3 regions of the Pseudomonas sp. ES4 genome follow, and region 3 is predicted to be linked to each of the others. Evidence: predicted binding sites of a transcription regulator. Region 3 holds the regulator's gene; each other region holds the start of a gene.
What was found. Region 3 encodes sigma-54, which starts transcription at its own class of promoters, with help from an activator protein. Its sites were predicted from a motif close to ANTGGCATNNANNTTGCTNT; they were not measured.
Positions count from the first base shown of each region.

Region 1: glnA (glutamate--ammonia ligase) is a predicted target of sigma-54. The motif match lies at 4,246-4,265, and genes of this name have one in related genera.
Region 2: flhA (flagellar biosynthesis protein FlhA) is a predicted target of sigma-54. The motif match lies at 5,437-5,456, and genes of this name have one in related genera.

Region 1 covers NZ_JBOBDO010000004.1:203,000-210,580, forward strand. The annotation lists gene glnL (nitrogen regulation protein NR(II)) at 1-55, opposite strand, end outside; gene ACQ4OB_RS06830 (DUF4124 domain-containing protein) at 286-903, opposite strand; gene ACQ4OB_RS06835 (DUF4124 domain-containing protein) at 900-1,409, opposite strand; gene ACQ4OB_RS06840 (cupin domain-containing protein) at 1,434-1,856, opposite strand; gene ACQ4OB_RS06845 (hypothetical protein) at 1,982-2,581, opposite strand; gene glnA (glutamate--ammonia ligase) at 2,743-4,149, opposite strand; gene thiI (tRNA uracil 4-sulfurtransferase ThiI) at 4,480-5,934, shown strand; gene typA (translational GTPase TypA) at 6,074-7,581, shown strand, end outside.
Region 2 covers NZ_JBOBDO010000021.1:39,849-47,429, forward strand. The annotation lists gene ACQ4OB_RS21235 (chemotaxis response regulator CheY) at 1-98, opposite strand, end outside; gene fliA (RNA polymerase sigma factor FliA) at 266-1,006, opposite strand; gene fleN (flagellar synthesis regulator FleN) at 1,003-1,833, opposite strand; gene flhF (flagellar biosynthesis protein FlhF) at 1,948-3,276, opposite strand; gene flhA (flagellar biosynthesis protein FlhA) at 3,288-5,417, opposite strand; gene flhB (flagellar biosynthesis protein FlhB) at 5,684-6,823, opposite strand; gene fliR (flagellar biosynthetic protein FliR) at 6,827-7,581, opposite strand, start outside.
Region 3 covers NZ_JBOBDO010000033.1:27,267-34,847, forward strand. The annotation lists gene ACQ4OB_RS25520 (KpsF/GutQ family sugar-phosphate isomerase) at 1-956, shown strand, start outside; gene ACQ4OB_RS25525 (KdsC family phosphatase) at 956-1,480, shown strand; gene lptC (LPS export ABC transporter periplasmic protein LptC) at 1,488-2,060, shown strand; gene lptA (lipopolysaccharide transport periplasmic protein LptA) at 2,047-2,595, shown strand; gene lptB (LPS export ABC transporter ATP-binding protein) at 2,595-3,320, shown strand; gene ACQ4OB_RS25545 (RNA polymerase factor sigma-54) at 3,505-4,998, shown strand; gene hpf (ribosome hibernation-promoting factor, HPF/YfiA family) at 5,073-5,381, shown strand; gene ptsN (PTS IIA-like nitrogen regulatory protein PtsN) at 5,394-5,858, shown strand; gene rapZ (RNase adapter RapZ) at 5,861-6,718, shown strand; gene ACQ4OB_RS25565 (HPr family phosphocarrier protein) at 6,734-7,009, shown strand; gene ACQ4OB_RS25570 (ZIP family metal transporter) at 7,057-7,581, opposite strand, start outside.

The DNA of each region.
Region 1 (7,581 bases), on a different contig from region 3:
TGGCGGTGGTCAGGTTGTCGAGTAGCAATCGATGCAGTGCGTCGCTAATGGTCATCAGGACCTCTTTTGGAGCAGGGCGCGCGCATGAATAAAGCGCTGATGCGAGGAAAATGCAAAAACCAAACCAAGGCTCCGAAAAGAAGCGTTTAAGGCCTGAAACGGGCGTTTGACGCTCGTTTGCGTGGCGTTCTGCCAGCTTTGACGGGTACTTTCGAACCAAAATGGGTTGGTATATGGGTATGGTGCAACCAATTGCACCAATATAGTGCGCAAACCTGAATGGCGTTAGAAGAAGCGCAGGAAGGGATTTTTTTCCTCTGCGGGCTTGTCTTTAAGCGGACATTCCGGCCGTTGGCCGTAATCGGGGAGGGTGCAGGGTCTGACCTGGCGCTTCTGCGCCAGAGAGATGCGCAGCATGTGGAACGGCTGGTTGGCGGTGCGCTCGACCGTGCGGCCCTGCTCGTCGAGGATTTCCACCGAGAGGTTGTGGCTGCCGCGATCGATGTTGCTCAGGGCGAACACCGGGCTCAAGCCGGGATCTGCGGTGGGTTGGCCATCGAGGAGCAATCGGTAGCGATGGCCACGTTGCAGACCGGGTTCGCTGGTGACGCTGACAATAATCTCTCCAGCGCTGCTGCGTACCGTGGCGTCTGGCTCCGGCACCAGTACTCTCAGCATGTCGTAGTGAAACAGTGGTTTTGTTTCGGCCTTCTTTCCAGCTACCGGTACTGCGCCGCCAGGGTTGGCGGACATGCGGTTACTCGGCGCCAGCGGCACACGCTTGGCATTGCCGGAGCCTGGCTGGTCGGTGTAAACCCGATTGCCCTGGGCGTCGATGTAGGTGAATACCTCGGCCGTCACCGGCAGGGCGATCAAGCAGATGATCAGCAGCCACAGCCTCACGGCTTATGCACCCGTTGTACGGTGAACGTCACGGTGGGACTTTGTTGAACGATGGTTTCCCCGTCGATCACCTGCACCGCGAGGCTGTGCGTGCCGCGATCAATATTGACCAGTTGCAGGATTGGCACGTTGCTCGGCTGGCCGTAAGGCTGATCGTCCAGCAACAGCCTGAACAAATGTGGGCCTTGCAGGCGGGGTTTGATCAGTACGTTGACAGTGAAAGTGCCGTTGTTGGCACGCAGCGCTTCGGTGGTGGGCAAGTTGGTCAGTTCCAGCACCTCGTAAGCGCTGCGCGGCTGTTCGCGACTGCTGGCTTCAGCCGGTGGCGCAGGAGGCGCCTGGGGCTCAACCCTGTTCAGCGGTGGCAACTCGACCGGTTGAGCCTTCACGCCATCGGGCGGTTGATTGCTGTAGGCGGTGTTGCCGTCGGCGTCGGTGTACTTGTAGATCTGCGCCATCACAGGGCAAGCGAAAGACAGCAGCAGAAATATCAAAAGTGACCGCATCCAGACTCCCTGTGGGTATCAAGGTTACTCCGACAGTGGAATACCTTGGCTGCCAGCATAGAACACAATGAGTTCTACCGGCTTGTCACCGGTTTTGCCGCGATGGGTGATGTTAACCATTTCAGCCACCGCATCGCCCTGCTTGAAGCGTCGGATCTGGCCGCTGTCCTTGCTCTCGACTGTCAGCTCGCCGGCAAGAATGTACGCGGCATTGGGGATTGGATGGGTGTGCCAGTCGAGTGCAGTGTTCGCAGGTATCTTGAGTTTCAGGAGCGACAGCTCAGGTGCTGCCTTCGGGTAGGCGATGTAAGGCGTGTCGTCCCAGGATGCACTGCTTTGAAGTAGAACTTTACGTTCGATTGCCGCCGTCGATGCTGCTGGGTTGCAGCCCGACAGGGCACCTGCGGTCAAGGTGCCAAGCAGGGTTGTAAGCATGTAGATCTTCATCGTTCCATCCGTTGAGTGCAGGCAAGTCGGTACAGGCTACGAGCAACTCAAATGGATTGATGCCAGACGAAACTGTGAATGTCATGGGAGATGGATCGATTGCTTGTCAGAAATTGCAGAGCGGCTCATCCGGATGCTTCCATGCAAGGCCCGATAACCTTGCGCAACCCGCTGTCGTCTTCTGGCAATACAAACTCTGCAATCAGTGGGGTATCACTCTTGAGCGAAGGCAGTGTCAACGTTACAGGTTGACCACGGGCTGTGTCAGTGAGCCAGTAATGCAACTCGCGCTTGTCGATGCTCGTACCAAACTCGAATACCCAACCGTCTTCTTGCAGGCTCCTTACCGAGCCCGAACCGCTGACCAGAGAGCTGATGGGCGCGCGTGTGCCGGTTGTCAGGCGCAATGGACCGTTTGCCGGCGCGCCCGGGCCTTCATAATCATCGGCATTGAAGCCAAGTCGCTGGGTCGGGATAGTCAGGGACATTCTCATCGGGTTATCAGGATGACAACTTATCGCCAATAGGGCCTCGCCGGTTTTGCCGTCATAGCGTGTATTTCCGCTGAGAAGGGCAATTTGAAACCGGCTGTCATCGGAAGATTTTTCCACCAGCCAGTGTTTGCCCTGACCAGTGGTATGGGAACTATCCGATGCGGCCCAGGCAGGTGTCAGCGCCGCAAGAAACAACGCTAGTGAATAAATAGAGGCCGATGCTGATTTCATCTGATGGTCCTTCCGAAAAGTCCCGGGACAGTAAATGAAAATTGCCTGGAAGTTTCACAGAACTATTTTCAAAAAATGTTTTGCCTGAAAACTTACGCCCACAAAAAAGGCCTCCCGAAGGAGGCCTCATTTGTTACGCCGCGTGTGCTGGCGCTACCGGATCAGCAGCTGTAGTACAGCTCGTATTCCAGTGGGTGTACGAAGGTACGAACCTTGATTTCTTCTTCGCTTTTCAGGGCGATGTAAGCGTCGATGAAGTCGTCGCTGAAAACGCCGCCTTTGGTCAGGAACGCACGACCTTTGTCCAGCTCTTCCAGGGCTTCTTTCAGGCTGCCGCAAACTTGTGGGATCTCTTTCGCCTCTTCAGGCGGCAGGTCGTACAGGTTTTTGTCAGCAGCATCGCCAGGGTGGATCTTGTTCTGGATACCGTCCAGGCCAGCCATCAACAGTGCAGCGAAGCCCAGGTACGGGTTGGCTGCCGGATCCGGGAAGCGAGCTTCGATACGGCGAGCGCGAGGGCTGGACACGTAAGGAATACGGATCGAAGCGGAACGGTTGCGAGCCGAGTAGGCCAGCATTACTGGTGCTTCGAAACCTGGGACCAGACGCTTGTAGGAGTTGGTCGACGGGTTGGTGAAGCCGTTCAGCGCCTTACCGTGCTTGATGATGCCGCCGATGAAGTACAGGGCAGTGTCGGACAGGCCGGCATAGCCTTCGCCAGCGAAGGTGTTCTTGCCATCTTTGGCGATGGACAGGTGAACGTGCATACCCGAACCGTTGTCGCCGTACAGCGGCTTAGGCATGAAGGTCGCGGTGCGGCCGTATGCATCAGCAACGTTGTGTACGCAGTACTTCAGGGTCTGAACTTCGTCAGCCTTGGCGACCAGGGTGTTGAACTTCACACCGATTTCGTTCTGGCCGGCAGTCGCCACTTCGTGGTGGTGAACTTCGATGACCAGGCCCATTTCTTCCATGGCGTTGCACATGGAGGTACGGATTTCGTGGTCGTGGTCGAACGGCGGAACAGGGAAGTAGCCGCCTTTGACGCCTGGACGGTGGCCTTTGTTGCCGCCTTCCACGTCCTGGTCGGACATCCACGAACCTTGTTCGGAGTAGATCTTGAACATCGAGCCGGAGATGTCGGACTTGAACTTCACTTCGTCGAAGATGAAGAACTCAGGCTCTGGACCAACGAATACGGTGTCGCCGATACCGGTCGACTTCAGGTATTCCTCGGCACGCTTGGCGATCGCACGTGGGTCACGGTCGTAGCCTTGCATGGTCGAAGGCTCGATCACGTCGCAAACCAGGATCAGGGTTGGCTCTTCGGTGAACGGGTCGAGAACGGCAGTGCTGTCGTCCGGCATCAGGATCATGTCGGAGGCTTCGATGCCTTTCCAGCCAGCGATGGAGGAACCGTCGAACATTTTGCCTTCTTCGAAGAAAGCTTCATCCAGCGCGTCGCGAGCCGGCATGGTCACGTGATGCTGAGTGCCTTTGGTATCCGTGAAGCGCAGATCAATCCACTTGACGTCATGATCTTTGATGAGTTGAACCGACTTCGACATAGTGTCCTCCGGGTGGCTTCGGGCTTAGTAGTGGATGCCCTTAGAATGTGGGTGATGCCGGCGCGAATACTCTGCCAAGGCAACCTGCCTCACAAGGGAGCAAATTGCATGCCAGTGCCCCACCATGGGTTTTTTGCCCCATTTTCACGCTTATATAGAGGTAAAGCGCAGCAAAGCTGGAAATAGCGCCCTGTAATGTAGCGTCATATTCAACAAATGACCTGTTTTGGTGCGCGCAAAACCTTCTGCACATTAACTGGTTAAACCTTGAGCAATTTCCGCTATAATCCGCGCCCCCCTTTTTCGGCTGGCCCAGCGCGCGCTGTTTTCATGAAACTAATCGTAAAAGTCTTCCCCGAGATCACCATCAAGAGCCGCCCGGTACGGATGCGTTTCATCCGCCAGTTGGCCAAAAACATCCGTACCGTGCTCCGCGACCTGGACCCGGCTGTGGTGGTGAACGGTGTGTGGGACAACCTCGAGTTGGAAACCCGCGTCAGCGAGCCGAAAGCCCTGAAGGAGATGACCGAGCGCCTGAGCTGCATGCCGGGCATCGCGCATTTCCTGCAAGTCGACGAATACCCGCTGGGCGACTTCGACGACATCGTCGCCAAGTGCAAGCAGCACTTCGGTGATGCGTTGGCCGGGAAGATTTTTTCGGTGCGCTGCAAGCGTGCCGGCAAGCATGAATTCAGCTCGATGGATGTCGAGAAATACGTCGGCAGCCAACTGCGTCGTCAGTGCGGCGCCGCCGGAATCTCGCTGAAAGAGCCGGAAATTGAAGTTCGTCTCGAAATTCGCGACAAACGGTTGTTCGTGATCCACAACCAGCACAACAGCATCGGCGGTTATCCGCTGGGGGCCCTGGAACAGACGCTTGTACTGATGTCCGGCGGCTTCGATTCCACTGTAGCTGCCTACCAGATCATGCGCCGCGGGCTGATGAGCCATTTCTGCTTCTTCAATCTGGGCGGACGAGCCCATGAACTGGGCGTTATGGAAGTCGCGCACTTCATCTGGAAGAAGTACGGCAGCTCCCAACGCGTGTTATTTGTCAGTGTGCCTTTCGAGGAAGTACTGGGAGAAATTCTCGGGAAAGTCGATAACAGTCATATGGGCGTAGTTTTGAAGCGTATGATGTTGCGCGCTGCTTCCCGTATTGCCGATCGGCTGGAGATCGAAGCGCTGGTCACCGGCGAAGCGATTTCCCAGGTGTCGAGCCAGACGCTGCCGAACCTGTCCGTGATCGACTGCGTGACCGACAAGCTGGTCTTGCGACCGCTGATCGCCAGTCACAAGCAGGACATCATCGACCTGGCCAACGAAATCGGGACTGCCGATTTCGCCAAGCACATGCCGGAATACTGCGGGGTCATCTCGGTGAACCCCAAGACCCACGCCAAGCGTCCACGCGTGGAGTACGAAGAACAACAGTTCGACATGGCAGTGCTCGAGCGTGCGCTCGAAAACGCCAAACTGGTGCCGATCGATCGCGTAATCGACGAATTGGGCCAGGATTTGCAGATCGAAGAAGTCAGCGAAGCTCTGGCGGGCCAGATCATCATCGACATCCGTCATCCGGATGCCGCTGAAGACGAGCCGCTTGAACTCGCTGGCATTGAGGTGCAGACGATGCCGTTTTATGCATTGAACGCTCGTTTCAAGGAACTGGACCCTACTCGCCAGTACCTGCTGTATTGCGACAAAGGCGTGATGAGTCGCCTGCATGCCCACCATTTGCTCAGTGAGGGGCATGCCAATGTGCGCGTTTATCGACCGAGCTAAGAGCCCGGGGCTGTATGCCTGTGGCCTGCGTCACCGGCCCCCCGACCCTGCCGTCAAGCTGTAACGGCAAGGCCTGACTCTACTGTAAATCGCTGCCAAGACTTGTCAGCACACCGAATCCTCTGATCGAGATACACAAGTGATCGAAAATCTACGCAACATCGCCATCATTGCTCACGTTGACCATGGTAAGACCACCCTGGTAGACAAACTCTTGCGTCAATCCGGCACCCTGGAGCGCAACGAGCTCAACGACGAGCGCGTGATGGACTCCAACGACCAGGAGAAAGAGCGCGGTATTACCATTCTGGCGAAAAACACCGCCATCAACTGGAACGGCTACCACATCAACATCGTGGACACCCCGGGCCACGCCGACTTCGGCGGCGAAGTTGAACGCGTAATGTCGATGGTTGACTCCGTTCTGCTGCTGGTTGACGCTCAAGACGGCCCTATGCCGCAAACCCGTTTCGTGACCAAGAAGGCTTTCGAAGCCGGCCTGCGTCCAATCGTGGTGATCAACAAGGTTGACCGTCCAGGCGCGCGTCCGGACTGGGTTCTGGACCAGATCTTCGACCTGTTCGACAACCTCGGTGCTACCGAAGAACAGCTGGACTTCAAAGTTGTCTACGCCTCGGCCCTGAACGGCATTGCCGGTCTGGAACACACCGACATGGCTGAAGACATGACCCCGCTGTACCAGTCGATCGTCGACAACGTACCTGCGCCGAAAGTCGACCGTGAAGGTCCGTTCCAGATGCAAATCTCCGCTCTGGACTACAACAGCTTCCTGGGTGTTATCGGCGTTGGCCGTATCGCTCGTGGTCGCATCAAGCCGAACACTCCGGTTGTCGCTATCGACGCCGACGGCAAGAAGCGTACCGGTCGTATCCTGAAGCTGATGGGTCACCACGGTCTGCACCGTATCGACGTTGAAGAAGCAGCTGCCGGCGACATCGTCTGCATCAGCGGCTTCGACCAGCTGTTCATCTCCGACACTCTGTGCGACCCACTGAACGTCGAAGCGATGAAGCCGCTGACCGTTGACGAACCAACCGTTTCCATGACCTTCCAGGTAAACGACTCGCCTTTCTGCGGTAAAGAAGGCAAGTTCGTCACCAGCCGTAACATCAAGGAACGTCTGGACAAAGAACTGCTCTACAACGTTGCCCTGCGCGTTGAAGAAGGCGACACCGCCGACAAGTTCAAAGTCTCCGGCCGTGGTGAGCTGCACCTCTCGGTACTGATCGAAACCATGCGTCGCGAAGGCTTCGAAATGGGTGTTGGTCGTCCGGAAGTGATCATCCGCATGGTTGACGGCGTCAAGCACGAACCGTACGAAAACGTGACCATCGACCTGCCGGAAGAATCGCAAGGTTCGATCATGGAACAGATCGGTATCCGTAAGGGCGACCTGACCAACATGGTTCCGGATGGCAAGGGCCGTGTGCGCCTTGAGTACAACATCCCGGCTCGTGGCTTGATCGGTTTCCGTAACGAGTTCCTGACCCTGACCTCCGGTGCAGGCATCCTGACCTCGATCTTCGACCGTTACGACGTGATGAAGTCCGGCGACATGTCCGGCCGTCAGAACGGCGTGCTGGTTTCGGTTGCTACCGGTAAGGCTCTGACTTACTCGCTGGAAAC
Region 2 (7,581 bases), on a different contig from region 3:
TCGTCAGCCTCGACCGTGTTGGTGAACCCAAGGTCACGCAACAGGTTTTTTATGATCCGCCGCATCGTTGAGAAGTCATCAACGATGAGGATTTTCATGTTCTTGTCCAATTCGACCTCCAAGCAGTCTTAAACGCGCCCAGCACCTGGACACGCCATTTCAATCAATCCGGCAATGCACTCGATGACTGTCTGGAGCACAACAGATCGTGACCGGCAAGGTTCAACACCCCACCAGCCGCGTTCGCAGTGCCCCCACACTGCCTTCAGCGCGCTCGCCACTCCCCCAAACGCCCCCGCAAACGGGCCGCGCACTGGCTATGTAACTGGCTGACCCGCGATTCGCTGACCCCCAGGACCTCACCGATTTCCTTGAGGTTCAGCTCTTCGTCGTAGTACAGCGCCAACACCAGTCGCTCACGCTCCGGCAAATTGGCAATCGCGTCCGCCAGCGCCGCCTGGAAGCGTTCATCTTCCAGATCGCGTGACGGCTCCAGATGTGCACTCGCGCCATCCTCGTGCAGCCCTTCGTGTTCGCCGTCCTGCAACAGATCGTCGAAACTGAATAACCGGCTACCCAGGGTGTCGTTCAAAATCCCGTAATAATCGTCGAGACTCAATTGGAGTTCGGCCGCAACTTCGTGATCTTTAGCGTCACGGCCGGTTTTAGCTTCAATCGAGCGAATGGCGTCGCTGACCATCCGGGTATTGCGGTGGACCGAACGTGGCGCCCAGTCCCCCTTGCGTACTTCGTCGAGCATCGCGCCGCGGATTCGAATGCCCGCGTACGTCTCGAAACTCGCGCCTTTGCTGGCGTCGTATTTGGTCGACACTTCAAGCAGGCCGATCATCCCGGCCTGGATCAGGTCTTCGACCTGGACACTGGCCGGCAGACGCGCCAGCAAGTGGTAGGCAATGCGTTTAACCAGTGGCGCGTAACGCTCGATCAGCTCGTACTGCGCGTCACGTGCCGACTTCTTGTAAAGGTTGTAGCCACCGGCTGTCATAGCACAGGTCCTGCGGTCTGTTGCACGAGGCGCTCGACGAAAAACTCCAGGTGCCCACGCGGGTTGGCAGGCAGCGGCCAGGTATCGACCTTCTGGGCAATGGCCTTGAACGCCAGTGAGCACTTGGACCGCGGGAAGGCTTCGTAGACGGCGCGCTGCTTCTGCACAGCCTTGCGCACGCTTTCGTCGTAAGGCACCGCGCCGACGTATTGTAAGGCGACGTCAAGGAAGCGATCCGTGACCTTGGTCAACTTGGCGAACAGGTTGCGCCCTTCCTGCGGGCTCTGGGCCATGTTGGCCAGAACGCGGAAGCGGTTCATGCCGTAATCGCGGTTCAGCAGTTTGATCAGTGCGTAAGCATCGGTAATCGAGGTCGGTTCGTCGCAGACCACCAGCAAGACTTCTTGCGCTGCGCGGACGAAACTGACGACCGAGTCACCAATGCCCGCCGCGGTGTCGATCACCAGCACGTCGAGGTTGTCGCCGATATCGCTGAACGCCTGGATCAGGCCGGCGTGCTGGGCCGGGCTCAAATGAACCATGCTCTGTGTGCCGGACGCGGCCGGAACGATGCGGATGCCGCCAGGGCCCTGCAACAGTACGTCGCGCAGCTCGCAGCGGCCTTCGATCACGTCGGCCAACGTACGTTTGGGTGTCAGCCCCAGCAGGACGTCGACGTTCGCCAGCCCCAGATCGGCGTCCAACAGCATGACGCGCCGACCGAGCTCAGCTAGAGCCAGGGACAAGTTCACTGACACGTTAGTCTTCCCGACGCCACCTTTGCCGCCGGTCACCGCGATCACCTGTACGGGATGCATGCTGCCCATGAATTTCTTTACCTTGTCTTACTTAGACGGAGGCCACATTACTGGCTGCGCGTTCATTAACTGAACAATGCATGGCAGGCCATCGATGTAGGTACAAAAACTGTCATTAGTACCTCAGCCCACCTGCTTGGTCGGGCTGTGGTAAATATCAGCGAACATGTCAGCCATGGCTTCTTCGCTGGGTTCTTCTTGCATTTGCACGCTTACGGCGCGACTGACCAACTGATGACGACGCGGCAGATGCAAATCATCCGGGATCCGCGGGCCATCGGTCAGGTAGGCCACCGGCAATTCATGACTGATGGCCAGGCTCAACACCTCGCCCAGACTTGCCGTTTCATCCAGTTTAGTCAGGATGCAGCCAGCGAGCCCACAACGCTTGTAACTGTGATAAGCGGCCGTTAGAACCTGTTTTTGGCTGGTGGTTGCCAAAACCAGATAATTTTTCGATTTGATGCCACGACCGGCCAGGCTTTCGAGCTGCATGCGCAGTGCCGGATCGCTGGCCTGAAGGCCCGCGGTATCGATCAGCACCACGCGTTTGCGCAGCAAGGGCTCCAGCGCCTGTACCAGTGACTGCCCCGGATCGACGTGAGTCACCGACACATTGAGGATCCGGCCCAACGTCTTGAGTTGTTCCTGAGCACCAATACGGAAACTGTCCATGCTGACCAGCGCGATGTTCTGCGCGCCGTACTTGAGCACGTAACGGGCCGCGAGCTTGGCCAGGGTGGTGGTCTTGCCCATGCCGGCAGGACCGACCATGGCAATCACGCCGCCCTCCTCCAGAGGCTCGACTTCCGGTGTGGCGATCATCCGCGCCAGGTGTGCCAGCAACATGCGCCAGGCCTGACGAGGTTCTTCAATATCGGTAATCAGCGCCAGCAAATCGCGCGACAACGGGCCGGACAGGCCGATGCGTTGCAGGCGACGCCAAAGATTGGCCTGGGCCGGACGGCTGCCTTGCAGCTGATTCCAGGCCAGGGAGCCGAGTTGCACTTCCATCAGTTCGCGCAGGCTGTTGAGCTCGAAACGCATCGAGTCGAAGGCCCGTGGGTCGACGCCACCAGAGGCTGGTGCCGCAACCGGTGCAGGACGATGGGGTTCGGTGTACGTCGGTTCGATCAGCGGCTCGGCGGCGGTCAGTGGCAGGCCGGCGAACAATTGGCGATTGGTGGACTTGTCGCTCTCGCCATCGCTGCGCAGGCTCAGTTCGGCCTGGGCGGTGACGATCCGCGATTGGGTCTTGCGCAGCTCGTCTTCGAGTTCCATGTTCGGAACGCGCGGGGCCAGCGCCGACAACTTGTAATCCAGGGCAGCCGTCAGCTCGACACCACCGGCGATCCGGCGGTTGCCAATGATGGCGGCATCAGCGCCCAGCTCATCACGAACCAGTTTCATGGCCTGACGCATATCGGCGGCGAAAAAACGCTTAACTTGCATAAACCACTACCTCAGCCGTTGGGCCCTACTGTCGCAACGATGGTCACTTGCTTGTTGTCAGGTATTTCCTGGTAAGCCAACACATGCAAACCCGGGACTGCCAATCGGCCGAATCGCGACAGCATCGCGCGAACCGGACCGGCGACCAGCAGAATCACCGGTTGACCTTGCATTTCCTGACGCTGCGCCGCGTCGATCAACGAACGTTGCAGTTTTTCAGCCATGCTTGGCTCCAGCAGAACACCCTCTTCCGAGCCTTGTCCTGCCTTCTGAAGACTATTGAGCAATATTTGTTCCAACCTTGGCTCCAGGGTGATCACTGGCAGCTCGGAGTCAGTGCCTACAATGCTTTGGACGATTGCACGGGATACGCCGACGCGCACCGCGGCCACCAGCGCGGCAGTATCTTGACTCTTGCTGGCGTTGTTGGCGATGGCCTCGGCAATGCTGCGGATATCGCGAACTGGCACCTGTTCGGCCAGCAACGCCTGCAATACTTTGAGCAGCTGCGACAGCGACACCACGCCCGGCACCAGTTCTTCAGCCAGTTTTGGCGAGCTTTTGGCCAGCAATTGCATGAGTTGCTGCACTTCTTCGTGACCGATCAACTCACTCGAATGCTTGTAGAGAATCTGGTTCAAGTGGGTTGCCACTACCGTACTGGCATCGACCACGGTGTAACCGAGGGATTGGGCCTGGGCACGCTGGCTGATTTCGATCCAGACCGCCTCCAGGCCGAAAGCCGGATCTTTGGCGGTAATGCCGTTGAGCGTGCCGTAGACCTGGCCCGGGTTGATCGCCAACTCGCGATCCGGGTAAATCTCCGCTTCGGCCAGGATCACCCCCATCAGGGTCAGGCGGTAGGCACTTGGCGCCAGGTCGAGGTTGTCACGGATATGCACGGTCGGCATCAGGAAGCCCAGATCCTGGGACAGCTTCTTGCGCACGCCCTTGATTCGCGCCAGCAATTGACCACCCTGATTACGGTCCACCAAGGGAATCAGTCGGTAGCCGACTTCCAGGCCGATCATGTCGATCGGCGTGACGTCATCCCAGCCAAGCTCCTTGGTTTCCTGAGCGCGAGCCGGCGATGGCAGCAATTCCTGCTGACGCTTGACCTCTTGCAGGGCCTGTACCTTGACCACGTTCTGCTTCTTCCAGAACAGGTACGCGCCGCCCGCCGCCAGGGCTGCCATGCTGAGAAAGGAAAAGTGCGGCATGCCCGGCACGAGGCCCATCACCGCCATCAAACCCGCCGCCACCGCCAACGCTTTGGGCGAGGCGAACATCTGGCGATTGATCTGCTTGCCCATGTCTTCCGAGCCGGAAGCACGGGTCACCATGATTGCCGCAGCTGTCGATAAAAGCAGTGATGGCAATTGCGCCACCAAACCGTCACCGATGGTCAACAAGGCGTACACCCGACCGGCATCGCCGAAGGTCATGCCGTGCTGGAAGATACCGACCGCCATGCCGCCGATCAGGTTGATGAACAGAATCAGCAGGCCGGCAATGGCGTCACCGCGAACGAACTTGCTGGCACCGTCCATGGAACCGTAGAACTCGGCTTCCTGGGCCACTTCCATCCGGCGCAGCTTGGCCTGGTTCTGGTCGATCAGACCGGCGTTCAAGTCGGCGTCGATCGCCATTTGTTTACCAGGCATCGCATCGAGGGTGAAACGCGCGCTCACCTCGGAAATCCGTCCGGCACCCTTGGTCACCACGACGAAGTTGATGATCATCAAAATCGCGAAGACGACGATACCGACCACGTAGTTACCGCCGATCACCACCTCGCCGAAGGCCTGGATCACCTTACCGGCGGCGGCATGGCCGTCCTGACCGTGGAGCATCACCACCCGCGTGGAGGCCACGTTGAGCGCCAGTCGCAACAGGGTCGCCACCAGCAGGATGGTCGGGAACACCGCGAAATCCAGCGGCCGCAACGCGTAAACACAGACCAGCAACACGACAATCGACAACGCGATGTTGAACGTGAAGAACACGTCCAGCAGGAACGGCGGCACCGGCAACATCATCATCGCCAGCATGACCAGCAGCAACAACGGCACACCCAGATTGCCTCGACTCAGGTCGGCAACGTTTGTGCGTGCAGTGTTGAATAACTGAGAGCGATCCACCGGTTTTCCCCGTTCCTTTAAAGCAAACTTTTTGACGCCTGAAGCGGGCGCAGAGCGGCTACTGCAAGAAGCCTTCCAACTTTTGCAGAGGCGGGGAATAGAGGGGTTTATCAAGGAATTTGCAGTGCCTGGTCCGGCCGCTCAACGCCTGTAGCAGCTGTCGAGCCTGCGAGGCTGCGTCCGAGGACGAAGTCCTCGCCAGAGTTTCACGGCTGCTGCGCAGCCTCGCAGCCTCGCAGGCTCGACAGCTGCTACACGCGCCTCTCTCAGGTGTCGCGCCGCAGGTCGGGCGGAATCGGCAGGTCGCCCTTCAGCGGATCCGGGCGCTTACCCTTGCCGGCGCGGTGCTGGCGGATCTGGTAGACGTAAGCGAGCACCTGGGCGACAGCAAGGTAGAGCCCGCCAGGGATTTCCTGATCAAGCTCGGTGGAGTGGTAGATCGAACGCGCCAGTGCCGGCGACTCAAGCAGCAGCACTTCGTTGGCCACCGCGATTTCACGGATTTTCAAAGCCAGGAAGTCGCTGCCCTTGGCAATCAGCATCGGCGCCCCACCCTTGTCCGGGTCGTACTTGAGCGCTACGGCGTAGTGGGTCGGGTTGGTGATGACCACATCGGCGTCGGGGATCGCCGCCATCATCCGGCGCTGGGACATTTCGCGCTGCAACTGGCGAATACGCTGCTTAACCTCCGGTCGCCCTTCGGCTTCTTTATGCTCGTCACGCACTTCCTGCTTGGTCATCAGCAGTTTCTTGTGGCTTTCCCAAAGCTGCACCGGCACGTCCACTGCAGCGATGACGATCAGCCCGCAGGACATCCACAAGGTACTCCAGCCCACCACCTGCAGGCAGTGAATGACGGCCAGCTCCAACGGCTCGTGAGCGATGCGTATCAGGTCATCGATGTCTGACTTCAACACAAGCAGGGCCACAGCCAGAATGATCAAAAACTTCGCAAATGCCTTGAGCAGCTCCGCCACCGCCTTGAACGAAAACATTCGTTTGAGGCCGGCGGCAGGGTTCATCCGACTGAATTTCGGTGCCAGGGACCCCGCTGCGAATAGCCATCCACCCAGGGAGATCGGCCCGATCAACGCTGCCAACACCAGGGTGATCATGATCGGCTGAATCGCCAGCAAGGCTGTCAGCCCTGAATTCAACAGGTAAGTGCTCATGGAGCGCTGATCAAGAATGACTTCACGGGACAGGGAGAAATTCTGCCGCATCAGCTCCATCAATTCTTGCGCCAGCGCCCCGCCGAAAATCAGCAGCGCGACGGATCCGGCAATCATGATCGCAAGGGTGTTGAGTTCTTTCGAACGCGCGATCTCGCCCTTCTCGCGAGAATCCTTCTTGCGTTTCTCGGTGGGGTCTTCTGTTTTGTCCTGACCGCTTTCGCTCTCAGCCATGACTCAGCGCGCCCGTGCCAGTTCGCGTAACAACTGCAAGGCCTCGGAGGCCAGCGGTTGATACTGATTGATAATGTCCGCCAGCCCGACCCAGACGATGAACAGCCCGAGCACCAGTGTCAGCGGGAAGCCGATAGAAAAGATGTTCAACTGCGGCGCAGCCCGGGTCATCACGCCAAAGGCGATGTTGACCACCAGCAACGCGGTGATTGCCGGCAACACCAGCAACAGCGCAGCACCGAGGACCCAGCCGAGCTTGCCGGCCAGTTCCCAGAAATGATTGACCATCAACCCGCTACCGACCGGCAACGTAGTAAAGCTTTCGGTAAGGACTTCGAACACCACCAGGTGGCCGTTCATGGACAGGAACAACAGCGTCACCAGCATGGTGAAGAACTGCCCGATCACCGCCACCGAGACACCGTTGGTGGGATCGACCATCGAAGCGAAACCCATACCCATCTGAATGGAGACGATCTGCCCGGCGACCACAAAGGCCTGGAAGAACAGTTGCAAGGAGAATCCCAGCACGGCACCGACGAGGATCTGCTCGGCAATCAGCAGCAAACCGCTCAAGTCCAGCGCATTGACCGGCGGCATCGGCGGCAGGCCGGGAGCGATCACCAATGTAATCGCCAAGGCGAAATATAGGCGCACTCGCGTAGGCACCAGGGTCGTGCCGAAAACCGGCATGACCATCAGCAAGGCGCCGATACGAAACAGCGGCAGCATGAACGTCGCCACCCAGGTACTGATCT
Region 3 (7,581 bases):
TGATTCAATCAGCACAACGCACCGTCCGCCTCGAACTGGAAGCCGTACAAGGCTTGCTGCCCCGTATCGACGCAGATTTCGTACGCGCTTGCGAGATGATTCTGGCCAGCAAAGGGCGCGTGGTCGTGGTCGGCATGGGCAAATCGGGGCACATCGGCAACAAGATCGCCGCCACCCTGGCCAGCACCGGCACCACGGCCTTTTTCGTGCACCCGGCCGAAGCCAGCCACGGCGACATGGGCATGATCACCCGCGACGACATCATCCTGGCGCTGTCGAACTCCGGCTCTACCAATGAAATCGTCACCCTGCTGCCGCTGATCAAACGCCTGGGCATTCAATTGATCAGCATGACCGGCAATCCTGACTCACCGCTGGCGAAGGCTGCCGAGGTCAACCTCAACGTGCATGTCGAGCATGAAGCCTGTCCGCTCAACCTGGCACCGACCTCGTCGACCACCGCCGCGCTGGTCATGGGCGACGCCCTGGCCGTTGCGCTGCTGGAAGCCCGCGGTTTTACCGCCGAAGATTTCGCCTTTTCCCACCCTGGCGGCGCGCTTGGCCGACGCCTGCTGCTGAAAGTGGAAACCGTCATGCACGCCGGCGCAGAACTGCCCCAGGTGCAACGTGGCACGCTACTCAAGGACGCCTTGATGGAAATGACCCGCAAGGGCCTGGGCATGACCGCGATCGTGGAGGCCGACGGCAAACTGGCCGGGATCTTCACCGACGGCGACTTGCGCCGCACCCTTGACCGGACCATCGACATCCACCATACGACCATCGACGAGGTCATGACCGTCCACGGCAAGACCGCCCGGGCCGACATGCTCGCAGCCGAGGCTCTGAAAATCATGGAAGACCATCGAATCAACGCGCTGGTGGTGGTGGACAAGGAGGACCGACCGATCGGCGCCTTCAACCTGTCCGATCTGCTGCGCGCAGGAGTAATGTGATGAGCACCGACCTGCTGCAACGCGGCAAGAACATCAAACTGGCAGTTTTTGACGTCGATGGCGTACTGACCGACGGACGCCTGTACTTCCTCGAAGACGGCAGCGAATTCAAGACGTTCAACACCCTCGACGGCCAAGGCATCAAGATGTTGATGGCAGCTGGCGTGCAGACCGCTATCATCAGCGGCCGCAAGACCCCGGTGGTCGAGCGACGCGCGAAGAACCTCGGTATTCCACACGTGTACCAGGGGCGCGAAGACAAACTGGTGGTGCTGGACGAGCTTCTTGCCCAACTCAACCTAAGCTATGAGCAAGTCGCCTATCTCGGTGACGACCTGCCGGACCTGCCGGTGATTCGCCGCGTCGGCCTGGGCATGGCGGTGGCAAGCGCTGCCAGTTTCGTCCGTGAACATGCCCACGGCATCACCCAGGCCCGCGGCGGCGAGGGTGCCGCTCGCGAATTCTGCGAATTGATCCTGCGCGCGCAGGGCCGCCTCGATGCGGCAAACGCCGCGTACCTGTGAGCCAACTATGCTGAGCAAAAAGATTCGCAAATTCCTGGTGTTCGGTTGCATCGCAGCGATATTCGCCGCGGTCGGCTACTGGAACATCAGCCCGGAACGCTTCCTCGACAAGCCGGTGGCAAAGATCGATGAAACGGCGATCGACTATTACGCGATCAACGCCCACAGCGTGCAATATCTGCCGGACGGCAAACTGCAATACGAAATGACGTCCGACAAGGTTGAACACCTGAAAGCCACCGAAGTGACGCTGTTGACCAACCCCGACCTGAACATGTTCCGCGGCACCGAGTTCCCATGGCATGTGCAGAGCGAGCACGGCGAAGTGAACCCCGACGGCACCCAGGTCGAACTGATTGACTCGGTGCGCATCACGCGCTTCGACGAGAAAAACCGCAAGACCCTGATTACCACCACCCGCATGACAGTGTTCCCGCAGCAGCAATATGCGCAGACCGAGCAACCCGTTAGAATCGACGGCGCTGGTGGTGTGTCGACTGGCAAGGGAATGAAAGCGTATTTGAAAGAAAGCAGGATACACCTGCTATCGAACGTAAGAGGACAGTATGAGGCTCGTTAAAACCCTCCCTATTTTGCTCGGTCTGAGCGCAGCACTGGGAAGCGTGAGCGCCTGGGCTCTGCCGAACGATCAAGAGCAGCCTATCCGCATCCAGGCCGACGATGCCCAGCTGGACGACAAGAATGGTGTTGCCACCTATAAAGGTGACGTGATCATTACCCAGGGCTCGATGATCGTTAAAGGCAATACTGTGACCATCACCCGCACGCCGGCCGGCGACATCGACGTGGTGACATCGGTGGGCAATCTGGCCTACTTCGAGCAGATGCAGACGGCTGGCGACACCAAGCCGGTTCAGGGCTACGGAGTGACCATCCAGTACCACGCCTCGCAAAACCGCGTCGTACTGATCGATCGCGCCAAAGTCATCGACAAGGACAACAACGTCACCCAAGGCGAGAAAATCGTCTACGACACGGTGAAAAAGCTTGCCAGCGCCGGTCGTGCGACGGGCAACAAGGTTACCGAGTCGCGTCCGCGCATCGACATGGTGATCCAGCCGAAGAAGAAAACCGACGAGCAAAAGGCCCAGTAATGGCAACTCTGAAAGCTCAGCATCTGGCCAAGAGCTACAAGAGCCGCCAGGTCGTGCGTGACGTCAGCCTGTCGATCGACAGCGGTCAGATCGTCGGCCTGCTGGGTCCCAACGGCGCCGGCAAGACCACCTGCTTTTACATGATTGTCGGCCTGGTACAGGCCGATCAGGGCCGCGTACTGATTGACGACCTGGATGTCAGTCACCAGCCTATGCACGGTCGTGCGAAGGCCGGCATCGGCTATCTTCCGCAAGAAGCATCGATCTTCCGCAAACTCTCGGTAGCCGACAACATCATGGCGATCCTCGAGACCCGCAAGGAACTCGACAAGGCCGGTCGTCGCCAGGAGCTGGAAAGTCTGCTGCAGGAATTCCACATCAGCCACATCCGCGACAACCTCGGGATGAGCCTGTCCGGTGGTGAACGCCGCCGCGTGGAGATCGCCCGGGCACTGGCTACCAACCCGAAATTCATCCTGCTCGACGAACCATTCGCCGGCGTGGACCCGATTTCGGTGGGCGACATCAAGCAGATCATCTATCACCTCAAGGCCAAGGGCATTGGTGTGCTGATCACTGACCACAACGTCCGTGAAACCCTGGATATCTGCGAAACCGCCTACATCGTCAACGATGGCCAGCTGATCGCCGAAGGTGACTCTGCCACCATCCTGGCCAACGACCTGGTCAAGGAAGTGTATCTGGGCCATGAGTTCCGCCTGTAAGCACTCAGGTGTCTGGCTGGTTGCCCGGGCGCTTGTCTCGATAAAAAATCAACATTTTTTTATTGTTACAGCGCTCTAGGCAAACGCTGCAGTTTCGGGCATATAATTTGCTTATGTTTGGCGCTCCGGCGCCCTGTAGTGGATGGCGCATGTGCGCCGGCGAATAAGGTGTTAAGCCCCTGCCATGAAACCATCGCTAGTCTTGAGAATGGGCCAGCAGCTGACGATGACACCGCAGCTGCAACAGGCCATCCGCCTGCTCCAATTGTCGACCCTGGACCTGCAACAGGAAATCCAGGAGGCCCTGGAGTCCAATCCGATGCTCGAACGCCAGGAAGAAGGCGACGACTTCGATAACGCCGACCCCTTGGCCGACAAAGCCGAACAGCTACCCAACGCCGATGTTTCGGAACCCTCCTACCAGGAAACCGCCCCGACGGTTGATAACCTCGATGAAGGTGACTGGAACGAGCGCATCCCCAACGAACTGCCCGTCGATACCGCATGGGAAGACGTCTACCAGACCAGCGCCAGCAGCCTGCCGAGCAACGATGACGACGAGTGGGACTTCACCACCCGGACATCGGCCGGCGAAAGCCTGCAAAGCCACCTGCTGTGGCAACTGAACCTGGCGCCGATGTCCGACACCGATCGCCTGATCGCCGTGACCCTGATCGATTGCATCAACAATCAGGGCTACCTGGACGAGACCCTCGAGGAGATTCTCGAAGCCTTCGACCCGGAACTGGACATCGAACTGGACGAAATCGAAGCCGTCCTGCACCGTATCCAGCAATTCGAACCTGCCGGTATCGGCGCCCGTAACCTGGGCGAATGCCTGCTGCTGCAATTGCGCCAATTGCCCGCCAAGACACCTTGGCTGGTCGAGGCCAAACGCCTGGTCACCGAGTACATCGACCTGCTCGGCAGTCGCGATTACAGCCAGCTGATGCGTCGCATGAAGCTCAAGGAAGACGAACTGCGTCAGGTGATTGAACTGGTGCAGAGCCTCAACCCGCGCCCAGGCTCGCAAATCGAGTCCAGCGAAGCCGAATACGTCGTTCCCGACGTGATCGTACGCAAGGACAACGAGCGCTGGCTGGTGGAGCTGAACCAGGAATCCGTGCCACGACTGCGGGTCAACGCTCAATACGCCGGCTTCGTGCGCCGCGCCGACACCAGCGCCGACAACACCTTCATGCGCAATCAGTTGCAAGAAGCCCGCTGGTTCATCAAGAGCCTGCAAAGCCGCAACGAAACCCTGATGAAAGTGGCCACGCAAATCGTCGAGCATCAGCGCGGTTTCCTTGAATACGGCGACGAAGCCATGAAACCGCTGGTCCTGCATGACATCGCCGAAGCGGTAGGGATGCACGAGTCGACGATTTCACGGGTAACCACGCAAAAATTCATGCATACCCCACGGGGCATATATGAACTGAAATACTTTTTTTCCAGCCACGTCAGCACCTCCGAGGGCGGTGAATGCTCGTCCACGGCAATCCGCGCGATCATCAAAAAACTGGTTGCCGCGGAAAATCAGAAAAAGCCGTTGAGTGACAGCAAGATCGCTGGTTTACTGGAGGCACAAGGCATTCAGGTGGCTCGCCGCACCGTCGCCAAGTACCGCGAATCCCTCGGGATCGCGCCTTCGAGCGAACGCAAGCGGTTGATGTAGAGCCACGCCACAGCGTTCCAGTGGCAGGTATTTCTGCCTGCCGCTTTATGCACTGGCAACGAAGGAGAAGCTGTATGCAAGTCAACATCAGTGGACACCAACTGGAAGTGACCGAACCTCTTCGCACTTACATCGGCGAAAAACTCGAACGATTAGAGAGGCATTTCGACAAAATCACCAACGTGCAGGTCACGATGACGGTCGAAAAGCTCAAGCAGAAAATCGAAGCCACGCTGCATATTCCCGGCAATGAAGTGGTCGCAAACGCGGAGCATACCGATATGTACGCGGCGATCGACGCACTGACCGACAAGCTGGATAAACAACTCAAAAAGCATAAGGAAAAGACCCAAAGCCTCCTCCAGGGCGCGACCGGTCGTTAACACTCCCTACCCATGATCCGACTTGAAAGCATCCTGACCCCCGGCCGTTCCCTCGTGAACGTGCCGGGCGGCAGTAAAAAGAAAGCCCTCGAGCAAATTGCCAACCTTATCCATAAAGAAGTACCGGATCTGGAGATGCAAGATGTCTTCGAGGCTCTGATTGCCCGTGAAAAACTCGGCTCAACCGGCTTTGGCAACGGCATTGCCATTCCCCACTGCCGCCTGAAGGGCTGTACCTCGCCCATCAGCGCCCTGATGCACCTTGATGCACCCATCGATTTCGACGCCATCGACGGCGCCCCGGTTGACCTGCTGTTCGTTCTGCTGGTCCCGGAAGCCGCTACCGATGCGCACCTGGAGTTGCTGCGCCAGATCGCCAGCATGCTCGACCGCAAGGAAGTGCGCGAAAAGCTGCGCAGCGCCCCGAGCAATGAAGCCTTGTATCAGGTTGTCCTGGACGAGCAAAACGGTCATTAATCATGCGCTTGATCATCGTCAGTGGCCGTTCCGGCTCAGGTAAAAGTACCGCACTCGATGTTCTCGAGGACAACGGCTTCTACTGCATCGACAACCTGCCCGCCGGCCTGCTGCCGGAACTGGCCGAACGTGCGCTGATCCATACTGAGCTGGCGCAACCGCTGGTGGCCGTATCGATCGATGCGCGCAACTTGCCGAGTCACTTGTCGCGTTTTCCCGAACTGCTGGAAGAAGTGCGCAGCCGGCATATCCAGTGTGATGTGCTTTATCTGGACGCCGACGAAGAAACCTTGCTCAAGCGTTTCTCGGAAACCCGCCGTCGTCACCCGCTGAGCAATTCCAATCGCTCGCTGGCCGAGGCCATCAACGATGAGACCGCCCTGCTCGGGCCGATTGCCGATCTCGCCGATCTCAAGGTAAACACCACCAACCTGAACCTGTATCAACTGCGAGATACCATCAAGCTGCGCCTGTTGAACCAGCCGGAATCCGGTACGGCGTTCCTGGTGGAATCTTTCGGCTTCAAGCGTGGAATGCCGGTGGACGCTGATCTGGTGTTCGACGTGCGCTGCCTGCCGAACCCTTACTGGAAGCCAGAGTTGCGCGATCAATCGGGTCTCGACCAACCGGTTGCCGATTACCTGGCGGCACAGCCGGACGTCGAAGAGATGTTCCAGGACATCTCCACCTACTTGTTAAAGTGGCTACCCCGCTTTGCCGCCAGCAACCGCGCTTATGTCACCATTGCCATTGGCTGCACCGGCGGCCATCACCGCTCCGTCTACCTGACCGAACGTCTGGGCCAGGCCCTGCAAAAATCCCTGAAGAACGTCCAGGTTCGCCACCGCGACCTCAGCTAAAGGATTCACACCGCGATGCCTGCTCTGGAAATTGAAATCATCAACAAGCTGGGCCTGCATGCCCGCGCTTCTGCAAAATTCGTTGGCGTCGCCGGTGAGTTCAAGAATTGCACGATCAGGGTAGGACGCACGCCGGAATCCACGGTCGACGGAAAAAGCATCATGGCAATGATGATGCTCGCTGCGGGCAAGGGCACCAGAATCCACCTGAGCACCGAAGGCGAACAGGCTGATGAGGCGCTGCAGGCATTGGTGAATTTGATCAATGACTACTTCGGCGAAGGCGAATAACACCTCGCCCTGTAGCAGCCGGCGAAGCCTGCTGCTACATATCCGCGCTAAGCCAACGCCGTATCCATCACCATCATCAAGCAAAACCCGATCAGCAACCCGAGACTTGCAAGCTTGTCGTGACCATTGCGGCGCGACTCGGGAATGACTTCATGGGTGACCACCAGCAACATTGCCCCGGCCGCCAGCGCCAACCCCAAGGGCAACAACAATTCGGCCAGGCTCACCAGCCAGGCGCACAACAACGCAAAGCCCGGCTCGACCAGACCTGACGCAGCTCCGATCAGGAACGCCTTGACCCGCGACATCCCTGCCCCGGCCAGTACCAACGCGATCACCAGACCTTCCGGCACATCCTGCAAGGCGATGCCCATGGCCAGGCTATCGGCGTCGGACATGCCACCTCCCGCTGACACACCGACCGCCATGCCTTCGGGGATGTTGTGGGCAATGATCGCAAACACAAACAACCAGATTCGCGGCGGGATGACCGGTCGTTCCAGCGTGCCTACGAGCATTTCCGGCGATGCACCCGACACCTTGCGATCCACCAGGAACAATCCAAACGCCCC